DNA from 2 places in the Stenotrophomonas sp. YJH_SMC_27 genome. Region 1 is predicted to be linked to the other one. Evidence: riboswitches for the same ligand, from Rfam matches in the RefSeq annotation. Region 1 holds a riboswitch; the other holds the start of a gene.
The links. A riboswitch is a leader RNA that binds a small molecule or an ion and turns the genes downstream of it on or off. The one in region 1 is predicted to bind thiamine pyrophosphate.

Region 1 (8,772 bases):
AGCGCGCAGGCGCTGATGGCCCTGCTCGGCAGCCAGCCCTGCGACCTGCTGGTGACCGACTACTCCATGCCGGGCAGCCCGCAGGCCGACGGCTTCGCCATGATCGGCATGATCCGCCGCCGTCATCCAGACCTGCCGGTGCTGATGCTCAGCGTCTCCAGCAATCTGGCGATCCTGCGCATGGTGCTCGACAGCGGCGTGCTCGGCCTGGTCGACAAGAGTTCGTCGATGGACGAGCTGCCGCAGGCCATCCAGTCGGTCTACCGCGGCCAGCCCTACATCAGCCGCAGCCTGCGCGAGCGGGTCGAGGCTGCCGGCAGCTGGCGCATGCGCGAGGGTGACGGCAAGCCGCTGTCGCCACGCGAGGTGGAGGTGCTGCGGCTGCTCGGCACCGGCATGACCGTGAAGGAAATCTCGCTTCAGCTGCACAAGAGCGTCAGCACCATCAGCCGGCAGAAAGGTGATGCCATGCTCAAACTGGGCCTGAAGGGCGACGCCGAGCTGTTCGATTACCTGCGCGACGGCAAGATCTGAGAGCCAGATCGCACAAGAAGGGCATCTGGCACTGCCCTCTTTGACGGACCGCCGATCTGTGCCAAGATGGTGGGGCATGAGTTCCCAATGCGAGGTCGAAGGAATCGACCGGCTCATGTCCTCGCTCCCGTCCCTGGTGGACGTGGCGCGGTTCCCTGCCGGCCGTCTGGCCCGGCAACGCTGACCATGGAGAGGCGCATGCAACATCCCCCCAAGCTACGCTGGACCCTGCCGTTGCGGCCTCTGCGCGCATTCGCGGCGTGCCTGCTCGTCTCTCTTTCCGCTGCCGCCTGCAGCGCCGCCGATCCGGTCCCCTCGTCCTCCCAGCCCGGCGCCCCTGCGCAGGCTGCCAATGCGCCCCGACAGGATGTTGCCACGATGCAGAACACCTCTCCCGACACCGCCGTTACCCCGCCCGACGCGCCGACCGTGATGTATTTCACCTATCAAGTGGATGGCGATGGCGCGACCTCCTATGAGGTCCAGAACGGCAGCGTGGCGACCTTCTGGTTCGGCCATACCTTCACCCTCGACGGCACCACGTATTACACGGGTTTCTCCTGGGATACCCGCGAGCACTACGGCAAGCCGGGCGAGCAGTCGCCGGCCGGCCCGGATGACCGCGCCAACCTCGCCGAGGCCACCTTCGTGCTGGCCGGCAGCGACGCGAACAAGCCCTGGAAGTTCCGTGGCCAGGAATGGACCATCGGCGCACTGGGCGCTTACGACAAGGCCGACGATATCGATACCCGGCGCAAGCTGCTTGAACATCGAACCGCCGACGGTCGCCTGTTGCTGGCGGTGCCGACCAGCAGCTTCGACCGCGGCATCAGCAGCACCGGCTATGCACTGCTGCTGTTCAACCCCAAGCGCAGCGAAGACGACGTGGACAGCAAGGTCTGGCGCTATGTCGGTTCGGTGCGTACGGGCGAGGACAACAGCGCCGCCTGCGACGAAGGCAACGTGATGCCCTGCACCGGCAGCGACGGCGAACTGGCCTTCGCTGCCGACGGCAACGGCCTGCCGCGACTGACCGTGACCTTCAAGGGCACCACCCTCGAAGGCCCCGGCAGGACCCGCACCCTGGGTGCCGGCGACACCGTGCACTACACCTTCGACAGCGCGACCCAGCAGTACCTCGCGCGCTGAAAGCACCCGCCACGCGCGGGTCCCCTGTTGACCGACATGTTCTTGACTCACGGATGAGTCCGGTTGGCGATTCGCGGCATGCGCCGCTCCATCAACCCCGAGGAAAAACGTCATGGCACAGCATGACTACAGCAGAAAGGAAGTCCTGGACATCGTCGAGCAGGTCGCCAGGCAGAAGAGCATTCCGGTCGACGACTTCATGCGCTTCGCGTACATCGAGACCGGTGGCACGTTCAACGAGCGCGCCCACAACGCGTCATCCGGCGCCAAGGGCCTGTTCCAGTTCGTGCCCGGGTCCGCACGCCAGTACCACCTGACCGGCCACGAGTTCGACCCCACCCGCAACACCGAAGCGGCCGCGCAGATGTACCAGGACAACCTGGACTCGATGGCACGCCGCAACGAGCGCACCGGCCACCCGTACCTGTCCGGCGACAGTACGCCGACCGGGCTGGACCTGTACCTGGCCCACCAGCAGGGCAGTGCCGGCTATGGCTCGGTGCAGACCGCCATTGCCACCGGCACCTTCGGCGTGGTCCGCAACAGCCACGGCGACGAGATCAACATGCGCCGCAACGTGCTGAACCAGATCGGGTCGGACGCGAAGGCGCTGACCGGCCACAGCCTGGCCGAAATGCGCGGCATGAACGATGGCGACCTGGCACGGGCCTTCTCCAGCTACTACATCCACAAGTACGCAGCGATCAGCATCCCGGAAAAGAACATCGAACCGCAGGCGGTGGCACAGGGCCAGGCCCCGGCCGCGCCTGCACAGGCCAGCGCAGCCGTGGCGGCCGGTGCTGCCACGCTGGCGGCAACCGCAACAGCCGCTGCCGCGCCGAAACCGGGCATCGAACTGCAGGCCGCCTACGAGGCCGGCGTGAAGTACGACGATGTGAAGTACGCCATCAACATTCCGGGCCACGCGCTGTACGTACCGGGCAAGACCGGCAAGAACGTGGACCAGGGTTACATCGATTGCTCCGGCTGGGTCGGCACGCTGCAGAACCGGACCATGGACGAGATCAACCAGAAGGCCGGGCATGCGGTGTTCAGCAAGGCCGATCGCATCGACCTGGGCAACCTGGGTTCCGGCGGCATCGTGCGCAAGGCATTCGACCAGTCCGGCGTGCTGCTTGACCGCGACGCGATCCTCAAGCCCGGTGCGCTGAAGGAAGGCATGATCATCGGCCTGGATACGGCCAGGACCCGCCATGAACACTGGAACGGCATCGACCACATCGTGATGGTGGTGCGCGACCCGAACACCGACAAGCTGCTGATCAGCCAGTCCACCGGCAGCAAGGGCGTGCACACCATGCCGGTGGAGGACTACCTCAAGCAGGTGAAGGACCACCCGCACTGGAAGCTGTTCGCGTCCGATCCATTGTCCAAGGCCCGTGACCTGCTGGAAAACCGCACCCAGTCGCACGAGCAGACCCAGGGCAAGGCCAACGCCGAGCACAAGGCGGCCGCCACGCCGCACGCCGAACTGTACAAGCAGGGCGCACACAGCGAGGGCGTGCGCAAGGTGCAGGAGCAGCTGGGCCACCTGGGCTACGTCGGCGCCGACGGCAAGCCACTGGTCGAGGATGGCCGCTTCGGCCGCAACACCGACGCGGCAGTGCGCCAGCTGCAGAAGGACAACGGCCTGGTCGTCGACGGCATCGTCGGTCCGAAGACGCTGGAAGCGATCAAGGAAGCACGCGAACGGCCCTTGCTGAACGACGAGCGGCACCCACGCAATCCGATGTACCTGCAGGCCACCGAGGGCCTGGAGCGGCTGCCGGCAGGTACCTTCAAGGATCGCCACGCGCTGGAAAGCGCCGCCGCGGCCCTGACCAAGGAGGCGCATGCCGCCGGCCTGCAACGCATCGACACAGTGGTGCCGAGCCCGAACGGTGAGCGCCTGTTCGCCGTGCAGGGCACGATCGGTGACCCGGCGGCCAGCCGCGTGGCGGTGGAGACCCGTGCCGCCAGCGAGCAGAGCCTGGCGCTCAGCAGTGGTGCCGTGCAGGGCGCCCCAAACGTGCTGCACCAGCAGCAGGATGCCCAGCAGGAGCAGGCCCGGCAGGCACAGAAGGCGATGGGCGTCTAAGCCCGCAGCGCCTTGGGAGAGAAGGGAGGGCCACGTCCGCGTGGCCTTTTCCCTTTCTGCCAGCTGAGCGGCCGGGGCCGCTTTCAGCCTTGCTTCATGCCGCCTGCCGCTAGATGAATGCGCAAGCCGCACGGTGGACCAGGCAATGTTCCGGCAATGTTGGAACGCCAGCGTGGACACCACGGCAGCCGGGGCGCCCCGCGCCCTCCCTGCCCAGCGTGGCATGCACCTCACAGGAGAACGAACATGCTCAGTACTTCCGCACTCAGCTTCCGTGGTCTGGCGATGGCTCTGGCATTGGTGGCCAGTGTGGCCGTGGTCAGCGATGCCAGCGCGATGTCGAGGAAGGACAAGCGCACCCTGGTCGGCGCCGTGGTCGGTGGCGTGGCCGGCAACCTGCTCTCCAACGGTGATCCTGCCGCCACCGTGGGCGGCGCCGTGGCCGGCGGCGCGATCGGCAACCTGACCACCTCCGACCGCCGCGACCGTCGTTACTACGACAACCGCCGCTATGACGACCGCTACGATCGTCGTTACGACCGTGGCTATTACCGCAGCGGCTACTACGACCGCGGTGACAACCGTCGCTGGCAGCGCGAGCGCTACTACGACAACCGCTACTACCACGACCGCGGTCGCCATCGCGGCTGGTAAGCGGCACGGCATCTCCCGTGCCGATGCACGGACGGGCGGGTCGATGACCCGCCCGTTTGCGTTGGCCACGTGCATGGCGTTGAATGCGCAGCCTTGGATGCGACTTTCCCCACCGGGGCTGCGGCATGACTTCTTCCTCCCACCGCGTGCAGGGCCTGAACAACGACGAGGTTGCTGCCGACTGGCCACCGATCAGCGCGGCGGACATTGCGTGGCTGCGCCAGCGCTACCCTCAGCTGGACGAGCAGAGCCAACCGCGCTGGCACAGCCCGCGGCCACTGTCGGCCGCCGCCATCGTCAATGGCAGGGACGGCGCGGTGTTCATCAAGCGCCACCACCACAGCGTGCGCAGCGCGGCCTGCCTGGAAGAAGAACACCACTTCATCGCCCATCTCGCCGCCGCCGGCGTGCCGGTAGTACAGGTGCTGCCGGCCACCGATGGCCACACTGCCGTCGAGCATGGCGAATGGACCTTCGAGCTGCATGCGGTTGGCGTCGGTGAGGACCTGTATCGCGACGCGGTGTCGTGGTCGCTGCTGACCGATATCGCGCAGGCCCGTGAAGCCGGACGCGCACTCGCACAGCTGCACCGTGCCGCCGCCAGCTACCACGCGCCCCAGCGCAGCACCCATGTGCTGGTCGCGCGCGACGATCTGATCCGCGCCGACGATCCGATCGCGGCCATCAAGGCAGGGCTGCACGAGCGCCCCGCGCTGGCCCGCTATCTCGCGCGCATTCCGTGGGAAGCGCAGCTGCAGCGTGACGTGCTGCCGTGGCATGCCGGCCTGGCCAAGCGCCTGCGCGACGAGCCGCGGCTGTGGGCCCACAACGACTGGCATGTTTCCAACCTGCTGTGGCGCGATGGGCAGATCAGCACCGTGCTGGATTTCGGCCTGGCCTCGCCCACCAGCGCACTGTTCGACCTCGCCACCGCGATCGAGCGCAACGCGGTGGCGTGGCTGGAGCTGGAGCGCGGCATGGAGGCGGTGCGCATCGATATCGCGCTGGCCCTGCTCGACGGCTACCGCCAGGTACTGCCGCTGTCGGCGGCACGCGTGCACCTGCTGGCCGACCTGCTGCCGATGGTCCATTTCGACTTCGCACTGTCCGAAGTGGAGTACTTCGAAGGTGTCACCGGCTCGACCGCGAATGCCGACGTGGCGTGGCAGCCCTTCATGCTGGGGCACCCGGCGTGGTTCCACAGCGCGCCGGGACAGGCATTGCTGCAGGCCCTGCACGCGGCAGCCTGAAGGGCGCCGGCTCGCAAATCCGTACCATTTGTAGTGAAATGGTCACCTGAAGCGGGGGTGCCTGGATCTGCCAGGCTGAGAGAGTCCCTTGGAACCTGATCCGGTTTGCACCGGCGTAGGGAGCTTTGAGCCGCAGCCACACCCCCGTCATGGGCCGGTGCACCTGCGCGCCGTCGCTTCGTCTCCCTTGTTGTCCGAAGACGAATCGAATGAACCGCTGCCTGCGCCCCACCCTGCTCTCCCTCGCCCTCTGCGCCGCGCTGCCGCTGCACGCCAGCGAGGCCGAGGCGTCCCCCGATGCGGCTGCCACCGGCGCCGAGCATTCGCCGACCGAACTGGCAGCGGTGCGCGTGCAGGCCGGCAAACCGAAAGCCGATACCTCGCGCGTGAACGCCTTCGGTGGCGGCAGCTGGAAGGACACGCCGGCCTCGGTGAACGTGCTCGAGCGCGACTATCTCGACCGTCGCCAGGTGCGTTCGCTGTCCGAGCTGGCCAGCAACGATGCCTCGCTCGGTCATGCGTATGCGCCGGTGGGTTACTACCAGAACATCGCCATCCGTGGCTTCGCGCTGGACGCCGCCACCGGCTACCGCTTCAACGGCCTGTCCATCGCCGGCGAACAGCGCCTGGCGCTGGAGAACGTGCAGTCGGTGGAGATCCTCAAGGGTGAAGCCGGCCTGGCCGCAGGCGTGATGGCACCGGGTGGCATCATCAACTACATCGGCAAGCGCCCGGCCGAAGTGCGCACCGCCACGCTCGGCACCGATTCGGAAGGCTCGCGCTACGTCGCCGTCGATGTCGGCCACTGGATCACCCCGCGCTTCGGCCTGCGCCTGAATGCCGCGTGGGATTCCAGCAATTCCTATGTCGAGCACGCCGATGGCCGCCGCAATTTCTACTCGCTCGCGGCCGACTGGCTGATCGGCGAACGCGGCAAGCTGGAGGTGGACGCCAATTACCAGACCAGTTCGCAACGTTCGGTGTCCGGCTACCAGCTGCTGGGCGCGCGTGACCTGCCGCGCGGCGTCGACCGCGAGCACCTGCTCGGCTACCAGCCGTGGCAGCGCCCGGTGGATATTGCCAGCACCAACATCACCGCGCTGCACACCTACGATTTCAACGACGCCTGGCAGTCCCGCGTGTCGGTCGGCCACAGCCGGTCGGTGATCGATGACAACGTCGCCTTCGCCTATGGCTGCTACTACGCCGTGCAGTGCGCCGATGGCAGCGTGCCCGGCAACTACTTCGCGCCCAATGGCGACTACGACGTCTACGACTACCGCAGCCCGGACGACACCCGCCGCAACCAGCAGGCCCGTGCCGAGCTGCGCGGCCGTTTCGAGACCGGCAGCGTCGGCCATGAGCTGACCCTCGGTGCCGACTACTTCCGCCGCACCGTGGACAAGCGCCCGAGCGTCAACGAGTACGTCGGCACCAGCAACATCCACGAGGCACCGGTGCCGGTGTTCGAGCCGTCGCCGAAGATGCCCGGCCCGTCCGCACGTCGCCTGGACAGCCGCCAGACCGCCTTCTTCGCGCTGGACCGGATGAGCTTCGGTGACGACTGGCAGTGGCTGGCCGGTGGCCGCTTCGTGCGCCTCGATGAGCGCGCCTACGACAAGCGCGGCACCCCGCAGCGGCACAGCCGCCTGTCACGCTTCCTGCCGCAGACCGCGCTGGTGTGGAAGGCCACCGACCAGCTCAACGCCTATGCCAGTTACGTGCGCGGCATTTCGCTTGGCCAGGAAGCGCCGTTCTGGACCAGCAATGCCGACACCTTCCTGCCGTCGGTGCAGTCGCGCCAGCTGGAAGTGGGCGTGAAGTACGTGCCGGTCGAGGCGTTGACCCTGGGTGCGGCCGTGTTCCGCATTTCGCAGCCGTACCAGTACGCCAGGCCGGACAACAGCGACGTGGGCTACACCTTCGTCGAGGAAGGCACCCAGACCCACACCGGCCTGGAGCTGACCGCCAACGGCCAGCTGACCGACGCATTGCAGATCGTGGCCAGTGCCAGCGTGCTGCAGGCGCGTGCGCGCGACACCGGCACGCCGGCTTATGAAGGCCATCAGCTGGTGAATGTGCCGAAGGTGCGGGCCAGCGTGCACCTGGCCTACGCGCTGCCGTTCGTGCAGGGCCTGGATGTCACTGGCGGCTGGCGTTATGCCGGTGCCAACGTGGCACGCGCCGACGGCGGCGTGCGCGCACCGGACTACTCGGTGTTCGACGCTGGTCTGCGCTTCCAGCATCGCCTGCACGAGCGTGCGGTGACCTGGAACCTGTCGGTGGACAACGTGTTCAACCGCTTCTACTGGCGCGATACCGGCAGCAGCGGCGGTGACTACTACCTGTTCCCCGGCGCACCGCGACAGGCCCGCCTATCGGTGACGTTCGCGCTGTGAGCGGCGTGATGCTCGAGTGGACCGCCGCACTGTGCAGCATCCTTGGCGTCTGGCTGATGGCCCGGCGCCGGCTGGTGGCGTGGCCGGTGGGCCTGCTGTCGGTGACGCTGTACGGGCTGGTATTCGCCGAGGCCAAGCTGTACTCGGATACCCTGCTGCAGGTCGCCTTCGGTGGCTTCCTGGTCTACGGCTGGCTCAACTGGCGGCAGCATGCCGCCGACGAGGGCAGCATCCGCATCGTGCCGCTGGCGCGCGGCACGCTGCTGCGCGACCTGGCCATCGGCCTGTGTGGTGGCGTGGCGCTGGGTGCAGCCATGCACAGCTTCACTGATGCCGCCCTGCCGTGGTTGGACGCGCTGCTGACCGGTCTGAGCCTGGTCGGGCAATGGTGGCAGGCACGCCGCCACGTGGCCTGCTGGTGGGTGTGGATCGCGGTGGACGTGGTCTACGTGGGCGCGTACCTGTTCAAGTCGCTGCACGTGACCGCCGCGCTGTACGTGTTCTTCCTCGGCCTGGCCGTGTTCGGCCTGCGCGCATGGAGCGCCGCCGCGCGCGAGCCACAGGTGGCAACGCAGTAGAGCCACGCCATGCGTGGCGGGCTACCGGTAGTCGCCAACCTGGGTTGCCGCGCGCCTGCCGACCAAGGTCGGCATCTACCCACCACATCCACGCATGGCGTGGATCTACT
Region 2 (8,772 bases), on a different contig from region 1:
ACGCCTGAAAACTGCTCCAGCATGACCAGGGCACGCGCCTGCGGATGCAGGGGTACTACGTCGCTCAAGCCAACACCCGAGAGCAAACTGAAGCTCAGATAAAGCAGTTCCATCCAGGTGCGCTGTGCACCGCCGCCGGAGCCCTGGAAACTGCCCGGATACCATTGTTGGCACACGGCAAAAGCAAATGCGAAGGCCCAGGCCAGCAGCGTGAATGTGGCGCCTGCGGCGAACAGTTCATCGCGGGTGACTTTATGGTCCTGGAGCATGTAGGCAATGAGCGCACCGGCCGTATAGAAGTACAGCAGGCTCTCCAGCAGTTGCGCGGTGGTCAGCAGCGCAGTGCGGTCCAGCAGTGCACCGGCCAGCGAGAACACCACCGAGGGAATGGCCAGCAGCAGTGCCAGCCAGGTGCCCAGCGGGCTGCGTTGCACCACCCACAATGCCAGGCCCAGCACCGCCATGCCGAACATGCCCAGCGCCGCGCGGCCCGCAGCGGTGTCATCCAGCGCGGGGTACAGCAGCACCGCGATCAGCTGGGCGCCCAACAGCCAGGCCGAAGGATGACGGCGGGCAATGGCCAGCCAACGGGTGGTGATGGCAACAGGCATGGCGTCCTTTCCCCAGGAAGATGGGCGGAGGATAGCCAGGAGCGGCGTGATGAGCGGTAGTGCCGGCCGCTGGCCGGCACCCCCGCTTCCGCATCACCCCTGGCGGTAGACCTCGGCACCGGCCGCGCGGAACTCCGCCGACTTCTCCTTCATGCCGGCTTCGGCGTAGTCACGCACATCCTGGGTGATCTTCATCGAACAGAAGTGCGGGCCGCACATCGAGCAGAAGTGGGCCAGCTTGTGCGCATCCTTCGGCAGCGTCTCGTCATGGAACTCCTTGGCCTTCTCCGGATCCAGGCCGAGGTGGAACTGGTCTTCCCAGCGGAACTCGAAACGCGCCTTGCTCAGCGCGTTGTCGCGCACCTGCGCGCCCGGATGCCCCTTGGCCAGGTCGGCTGCGTGCGCGGCAATGCGATAGGCCATGATGCCGTCGCGCACATCTTGGCGGTTGGGCAGGCCAAGGTGCTCCTTCGGCGTCACGTAGCAGAGCATCGCCGTGCCGAACCAGCCGATCATCGCCGCACCGATCGCGCTGGTGATGTGGTCGTAGCCCGGCGCGATGTCGGTGGTCAGCGGGCCCAGCGTATAGAACGGCGCCTCGCCGCACTCGCGCAGCTGCTTGTCCATGTTCTCCTTGATCAGCTGCATCGGCACATGGCCGGGGCCTTCGATCATGGTCTGCACATCATGCTTCCAGGCGATCTTCGTCAGCTCACCCAGCGTTTCCAGCTCACCGAACTGCGCGGCGTCGTTGGCATCGGCGATGCAGCCCGGGCGCAGGCCGTCACCCAGCGAGAAGGTCACGTCATAGGCCTTCATGATCTCGCAGATGTCTTCGAAATGCGTGTAGAGGAAATTCTCCTTGTGGTGCGCCAGGCACCACTTGGCCATGATCGAGCCACCACGGCTGACAATGCCGGTCACGCGCTTGGCGGTGAGTGGCACGTAGCGCAGCAGCACGCCAGCGTGGATGGTGAAGTAGTCCACGCCCTGCTCGGCCTGCTCGATCAGCGTGTCGCGGAAGATCTCCCAGGTAAGCGCCTCGGCACGGCCGTCAACCTTCTCCAGCGCCTGGTAGATCGGCACGGTACCGATCGCCACCGGCGAATTGCGGATGATCCACTCGCGGGTTTCGTGGATGTGCTTGCCGGTGGACAGGTCCATCACCGTGTCACCGCCCCAGCGGATCGCCCACACCAGCTTTTCCACTTCCTCGGCAATGCCGGAGGACACGGCACTGTTGCCGATGTTGGCGTTGATCTTGGTCAGGAAGTTGCGGCCGATGATCATCGGCTCGCTTTCCGGATGGTTGATGTTGTTGGGCAGCACCGCGCGGCCGCGTGCGATCTCGTCGCGCACGAATTCGGGTGTGATCACCTTCTGGATTGAAGCACCGAACGACTCGCCCGGGTGCTGCTGCAGCAGGCCGGCATCGCGGATCGCTTCCAGCCGCTGGTTCTCGCGGATGGCGACGAATTCCATTTCCGGCGTGATGATGCCGCGGCGCGCGTAGTGCATCTGGGTGACATTCGCGCCTGCACGTGCACGGCGCGGCAGGCTGCGCGCAGGGAAACGCACGGCGTCGAGTTTCGGATCAAGCTCGCGGTCGCGGCCGAACGACGAACTCAGGCCGTCGAGCTGTTCGGTATCGCCGCGCTCCTCCACCCAGCTGCGGCGCAGTTCCGGCAAACCGGCCGACAGATCGATGCGCACCTCCGGATCGGTGTACGGACCGGACGTGTCGTAGACCGTGACCGGCGCATTCTCTTCGCCGCCGAACAGGGTCGGCGTGCGGGTCAGCGCGATCTCGCGCATCGGCACCAGCAGATCCGGGCGCGAGCCGGCCACGTGTATCTTGCGCGATCCGGGAATGGGCCGGGTCACGGATTCGGAGAGTTGCTGGGCCTGTTGCTGCAGGGCGGAGAGCTGTGCGTTCATCGGGCATCGTCCAGGAAGGTCAGGGACGAAGCGGCGGCGCACTGCGACCCCGCGCGGACGGTCCTTGGGCGGAGTCCGGGCACGGCTGCATTGCAAAGCTTCCCTACGCCGGTATGAGCCGGATCAGGTTCCAAGGGACTGTCTCAACCGTGGCCACATGGCCCGGTACCCCCGCTTCTTGGTGTGCATTAGAGCATAGAACGTGCTGCGGCCCATGGCTGTTCCATCCACGCACGGCGTGGATCCGCTGTTTCTGTATTAACAGAACCGTGACATCGCATTCAGTAACGTGCACGCGCATCCTGCCGCTGCGGCCGGTGTTTCCTCGCCGCCTTCGCGGCCCCTGCCCGGTCTGTGCTGCATGTCGCCGGCCCCTCGCAGCAAGCTCTGCTCGCTCCCCTCAATCCCTTGATCGGAGAAGCCCCTTCATGGTGTTTCGCGTTTCCATTGCACTGGTTCTGCTGCTGGTGCTGCTCGCCGGTGTTGCACCCGGTCCCTTCAATACCGTGGTGCAGAGCATCCTCGGCGAACTCATCCGCGGCATCGGCTGGCTCTACCTGCTGGTCGTGTTCCTGGCCCTGGTATTCCTGATGTACCTGGCCTTCGGCCGCTTCGGCAACCTGCGCATCGGCGGAGAGGACGCCGAACCGGAGTTCTCGCGGGCCAGCTGGATGTCGATGCTGTTCGCTGCCGGCATGGGCATCGGCCTGGTGTTCTGGGGCGCCGCCGAGCCCATTTCGCATTTCAGCAAACCACCGGAAGGGCTTGCTCCGCAGAGCCTGGATGCGGCACGCGCCTCGATGCGCTATGCATTCTTCCACTGGGGCCTGCACCCGTGGGCCATCTACGCGCTGATCGGGCTGGCAATGGCCTGGTTCCAGTTCAACCGCAACGGCCGTGGCCTGGTCAGCGACATGCTGCAGCCGATCATCGGCCGCCACCATCGCGGCTGGATCGGTCGGGTGGTCAACATCGCTGCAGTGGTCGCCACCGCGATCGGTGTCGCGACGACGCTGGGCTTCGGCACCATCCAGATCGCCGCCGGCATCGAGCGCGTGTTCGGCGTGCAGGCTACCGTCCCAGTGCAGATGACCATCATTGCCGTCGCCTTCGTGCTGTATATGGCGTCCACCGCCAGTGGCGTGGAGCGGGGTGTGAAGTGGCTGTCCAATTTCAACCTGGCGTTGGCTGCCCTGCTGGCAGCCATCCTGCTGGTGCTGGGGCCGACCGGCTTCATCTTCGATACGTTCACCACCACGCTGGGCTCCTACCTCAACCAGCTGGTGACGATGAGCCTGCGCATGTCACCGTTCTCCGGCAGCACCTGGGTGGCGGACTGGACAATCTTCTACTGGGCCTGGTGGATCTCGTGGGCACCGTTCGTGGGCTCGTTCATCGCACGCATCTCGCGCGGCCGCAGCGTGCGCGAATTCGTGATCGGTGTAGTGCTCGCGCCGACGCTGCTGGGCTTCTTCTGGTTCGCGGTGTTCGGCGGCACCGCGCTGTGGGCGCAGATCTTCGGCCATGCCGACCTGGTGCAGGCGCTGGGCAATGGCTACGAGACGGTGCTGTTCACGCTGTTCGACAGCATGCCGCTGCCGCTGCTGCTGTCGTGCATCGCACTGGTACTGCTGATGATCTTCTTTGTAACCTCGGCCGACTCGGCGGTACTGGTTCTGGCCAGCATGTCCACTGACGAAGCAGGCGATCCTCCGTTGAAGCGCAAGCTGGCCTGGGGCATCGCCGTGGCGTTGATCGCAGCGGCGTTGCTGCTGGCCGGTGGCCTGGATGCACTGCAGGGCATGATCACGATTGCGGCGTTGCCATTCGCGCTGCTGATGGTGCTGGTGATGGTGTCGCTGTACCGCGTGCTCGACCAGGAGTACACGCGTGAGCGGCGGCAGGCGCAGCGCCAGCGGCACATGATCGATGCGTGGATCGCACGCGAGATGGCGGCGCAGGAGGAAACCCAGGCGGAGGCAGCGCGCGCGCACGATCAGGATTGAGGGGGTTTTGCAGCCTGCGGCTGCACCGCTTTTTTCAAGCAACGGCAACAACAACTTCAAAAGCGGCTCTGGATTTCTGCTGGTTTGGCGGGGAGGGGGCCGATGGCGAGACACGCCGCAAGTACGTCCCTGTAGGCTCGGCCACGGCATCCATGCCGTGGACGGTCCCGCCATCGGCCCCCTCCCCGCCTCCGGCAATTTCCCGGTGACGGCAGTAGATCCACGCCATGCGTGGATCAGGTGTATCGGAAAACAAGAAGGGGTCGGATCCGTTTTCCTTCGGAAAACGGGTCCGACCCCAACCCACAGCGCGCGGCTGTTGCTGTTGCTGTTGCCTTTGCTCTTGATCTTCTTCTTTCTCTTCCTGCGGTGGCGGCCGCAGGAAACTGTCCGTGGCCGGGCGGGTGGGTTGGCTGGGGGCGTGAGCCGCATGGGCCCGAGGCATGCCTCGGGCGGGTTGGGCCGGATGCCCAACCCCGGTCTTGCCGTGTGCGCAGGACAGTGCACACGAGCAAGCGGCGACCGAGCTTACATGGACGTACTTGCAGCGGCCCCCAGACAATCCACCCGCCCGGCCAAACCAAGCATCACTGAAACCCTCACCACCGCAGAGGGGGCTCAGCCCGGTGGCCGGAAAACCTCAATACCCCGCCGCCTGCCCATCCTTGCGGCTCTCCGAAGCACCGTAGTAAACCCCGGTCTCGGGATCACGCATGATCGCTTGGTACCCGCCATACGGGCCATCGGCGAACACGATGCGATGCCCCTTGCGCATCAGCGCGCGCACCGTCTCGTACGGGAAGCCGGTTTCCAGATTCACTTCACCACCGTCGGTCATCGCCGTGGCCTGACCCGTCGGTTCAGTCGAGCCTTCGTGCTGGATGCGCGGCGCATCACCGGCTTCCTGCAGGTTCATGCCGAAGTCCACCAGGTTCATCACGATCTGCGCGTGGCCCTGCGGCTGCATCGCGCCGCCCATCACGCCGAAGCTGGCATACGGCTTGCCGCCCTTGGTGATGAACGCCGGAATGATGGTCTGGAAGGGGCGCTTGCCCGGCGCGTAGCCGTTGGGATGGTTCTCCTGCAGCACGAACATCTCGCCACGATCCTGCAGGATGAAGCCCAGCCCCGGCGGCGCCATGCCGCTGCCCATGCCGCGGTAGTTGGACTGGATCAGCGAGACCATCATGCCGTCGGCGTCGGCCACGGTCATGTAGATCGTGTCGCCCTCCTCCAGCTGCTTCGGCGTGCCCGGCTGCACTTCCTTCAACGCCTTGTCCATCGAGATCAGCGCGCGGCGCTGCGCGGCGTACTCCTTGGAGATCAGCTTCTGCACCGGCGCCGGCTGGAATGCCATGTCGGCGTAGAAGCGTGCACGGTCGGCGAAGGCCAGCTTCTTCGCTTCGACGAACAGGTGCACGTGCTCGGGTGAGCCGAACGGGATCTTCGAGAAATCGTAGCCTTCCAGCACGTTGAGGATCTGAAGCGCGGCAATGCCCTGGCTGTTGGGTGGCAGCTCCCAGACGTCGTAGCCACGGTAGTTGCTGCTGACCGGCTCGACCCATTCACCGTGGTGCTCGGCCATGTCCTGATAGCTCAGGTAGCCACCGTTGGCCTTGAAATAGTCGCCGATGGTGCGGGCGATGTCACCCTTGTAGAAGGCGTCGCGTCCGCCATCGGCGATCTTCTGCAGCGTGCTGGCCAGATTCGGGTTCTTCCACATCTCGCCCTTGCGCGGGGCGTGGCCGTTGATCGTGAACTGCTCCTTGAAGCCCGGGTACTGCGACAGCTTGGGTACCGAGCGGTCCCAGTAGTAGGCGATCACTTCGGCCACCGGGTGGCCCTCGCGGGCGTAGCGGATGGCCGGCGCCAGGTTGTCGGCCATTGGCTTGCGGCCGAAGCGTTCGTGCAGCGCGAACCAACCATCGACCGCGCCGGGCACCGACACCGGCAGCGGGCCGGTGGCCGGAATGTCCTTCAGGCCACGGCGCTGGAACTCGGCCAGGGTGAGCGATTTCGGCGAGCGCCCCGAGCCGTTGTAGCCATAGAGCTTCTGCGTCTTCGGGTCCCAGACGATGGCGAACAGGTCGCCGCCGATGCCGTTGCCGGTGGGCTCCATCAGGCCCAGCGCTGCGTTGGCCGCGATGGCGGCATCCACCGCCGAGCCACCGCCCTTCATCACGTCCAGCGCGATCTGGGTGGCCAGCGGCTGCGAGGTGGCGGCCATCGCATGGGGGGCGATCACCTCCGAACGGGAGGCGAAGGTGTGGCCGGTAATGCGGTCGGCGGCAAAGGACAGCGCGGGCACGGCAGCCAGCACGGCGGCGAGCAGGGAACGGGCAAGGCGTCGGGACACGGTCGAGTTCCGATGGACGGGTGGTTCCCCGATCTTCGCCGCTGCGGCCTTCACGCGGTATCGGACAGACGTCATGGACGTTGATCCTGGGGTGGAAGAATTCAACGGATTCCGCGCAAAAACCACCCAGAAAGGAGTGAATTCGGGTTCACCGAAACACTTTCAGCAGCAACCATCCTTGTGCCGCAAGCGATTGCGCTGGATTCACTGGAAACCGATAAAAAAACCGTCGCGAGGGTTGACACCGCCAAAACGGCTGTGTTTCTCTCGATCACATGTTGCATCACAACACGCCCCTGCGAACCCACATTGAAGCCGCCGACACCGGCGCCGCCTCGCTGCGTTCGATTCTTGTGCTCGTACTTATTACCCAGCCACCAGGTGCGGGACGAGCCAGCGTGTAAGCAACAAACACACCGGAACTCATCAAAACCCGCACCCGCCCCGGTGCGGGTTTTTTCATTTCAGGACCTGGTTTCAGACGCAACCACCATGACCAACGCTCAGTGCAAAGCCCGGCCCCAGACCACCACCACGCCTCGTGGTGGCTGTGCCTGTGCGATGCGCAGCGCCTCCTCCATCGCTTTTCCCTGACCGGCCGGTACGTCACCTCGACGACCGGCCGTTCTTTTTTCTTCCCACCGCAAGGAACCTCCCCCATGAGCACCAACGACCTGCCCCAGACCAAGATCGCCGTCATCGGCTACGGCAGCCAGGGCCGCGCCCACGCACTGAACCTGCGCGAATCCGGCTTCGACGTGGTGGTAGGCCTGCGTCCGGGCGGCCCGACCGAGGTGAAGGCGCAGGCCGATGGCTTCGCCGTCAAGGCGCCTGCCGATGCAGTGAAGGACGCCGACCTGGTCGCCGTGCTGACCCCGGACATGGTGCAGAAGAAGCTGTACGACGACGTGCTGGCACCGAACATGAAGCAGGGTGCGGTGCTGTTGTTCGCGCACGGCCTGAACGTTCATTTCGACATGATCAAGCCGCGCGAGGACCTGGACGTGGTGCTGGTCGCGCCCAAGGGCCCTGGTGCGCTGGTCCGCCGCGAGTATGAAATCGGCCGCGGCGTGCCGTGCATCTGGGCGGTTTACCAGGACAAGAGCGGCAAGGCGGCTGAGTACGCCCTGGCCTATGCAGCCGGCCTCGGCGGCGCCCGCGCCAACCTGATCCAGACCACCTTCAAGGAAGAGACCGAAACTGATCTGTTCGGCGAGCAGGCGGTGCTGTGCGGTGGCGCTTCGGCGCTGGTGCAGGCGGGCTTCGAGACCCTGGTGGAAGCGGGTTACCAGCCGGAAATCGCCTATTACGAAGTGCTGCACGAACTGAAGCTGATCGTGGACCTGTTCTACGAAGGTGGCATCTCGCGCATGCTGGAGTTCATCTCCGAGACCGCGCAGTACGGCGACTACGTCAGCGGCCCGCGTGTGATCGATGCCGGCACCAAGGAACGCATGAAGGAAGTACTGAAGGACATCCAGGACGGCACCTTCACCAAGAACTGGGTGGCCGAGTACGAAGCGGGCCTGCCGAACTACAACAGGTTCAAGCAGGCCGACCTGGAGCACCCGATCGAGAAGGTGGGCAAGGAACTGCGCGCCAAGATGGTCTGGTTGCAAGGACAGGCCGCGTAAACGCGCGGCCCTCCCCCACCCGCTTTGCAAGGTTCCCCCATGAACTCTTCGACACATCGCAGCGCGCCGCCCAACGGCGCGCGCTGGCTGACCCAGGCGCTGGAGGCCGAAGGCGTCGGCACGCTGTTCGGCTATCCAGGTGGCACCATCATGCCGTTCTACGACGCGCTGGTGGATTCGTCGCTGAAGCACATCCTGGTACGCCATGAGCAGGGCGCGGCGCTGGC

Region 2: linked by a shared signal. The riboswitch ahead of thiC (phosphomethylpyrimidine synthase ThiC) and the one ahead of AC5P7R_RS06750 (TonB-dependent receptor) in region 1 are both predicted to bind thiamine pyrophosphate.

Annotation. Positions count from the first base shown of each region.
Region 1 covers NZ_JCAFTA010000003.1:157,509-166,280, forward strand. Annotated here, with positions in the region: gene AC5P7R_RS06725 (response regulator) at 1-534, shown strand, start outside; gene AC5P7R_RS06730 (hypothetical protein) at 913-1,683, shown strand; gene AC5P7R_RS06735 (XVIPCD domain-containing protein) at 1,796-3,781, shown strand; gene AC5P7R_RS06740 (glycine zipper 2TM domain-containing protein) at 4,028-4,435, shown strand; gene AC5P7R_RS06745 (phosphotransferase enzyme family protein) at 4,561-5,685, shown strand; TPP riboswitch at 5,729-5,824, shown strand; gene AC5P7R_RS06750 (TonB-dependent receptor) at 5,895-8,084, shown strand; gene pnuC (nicotinamide riboside transporter PnuC) at 8,093-8,662, shown strand; gene AC5P7R_RS06760 (hypothetical protein) at 8,768-8,772, opposite strand, start outside.
Region 2 covers NZ_JCAFTA010000011.1:60,601-69,372, forward strand. Annotated here, with positions in the region: gene AC5P7R_RS16220 (ion channel) at 1-611, opposite strand, end outside; gene thiC (phosphomethylpyrimidine synthase ThiC) at 705-2,549, opposite strand; TPP riboswitch at 2,632-2,732, opposite strand; gene AC5P7R_RS16230 (BCCT family transporter) at 2,978-4,555, shown strand; gene ggt (gamma-glutamyltransferase) at 5,196-6,911, opposite strand; gene ilvC (ketol-acid reductoisomerase) at 7,571-8,545, shown strand; gene ilvG (acetolactate synthase 2 catalytic subunit) at 8,585-8,772, shown strand, end outside.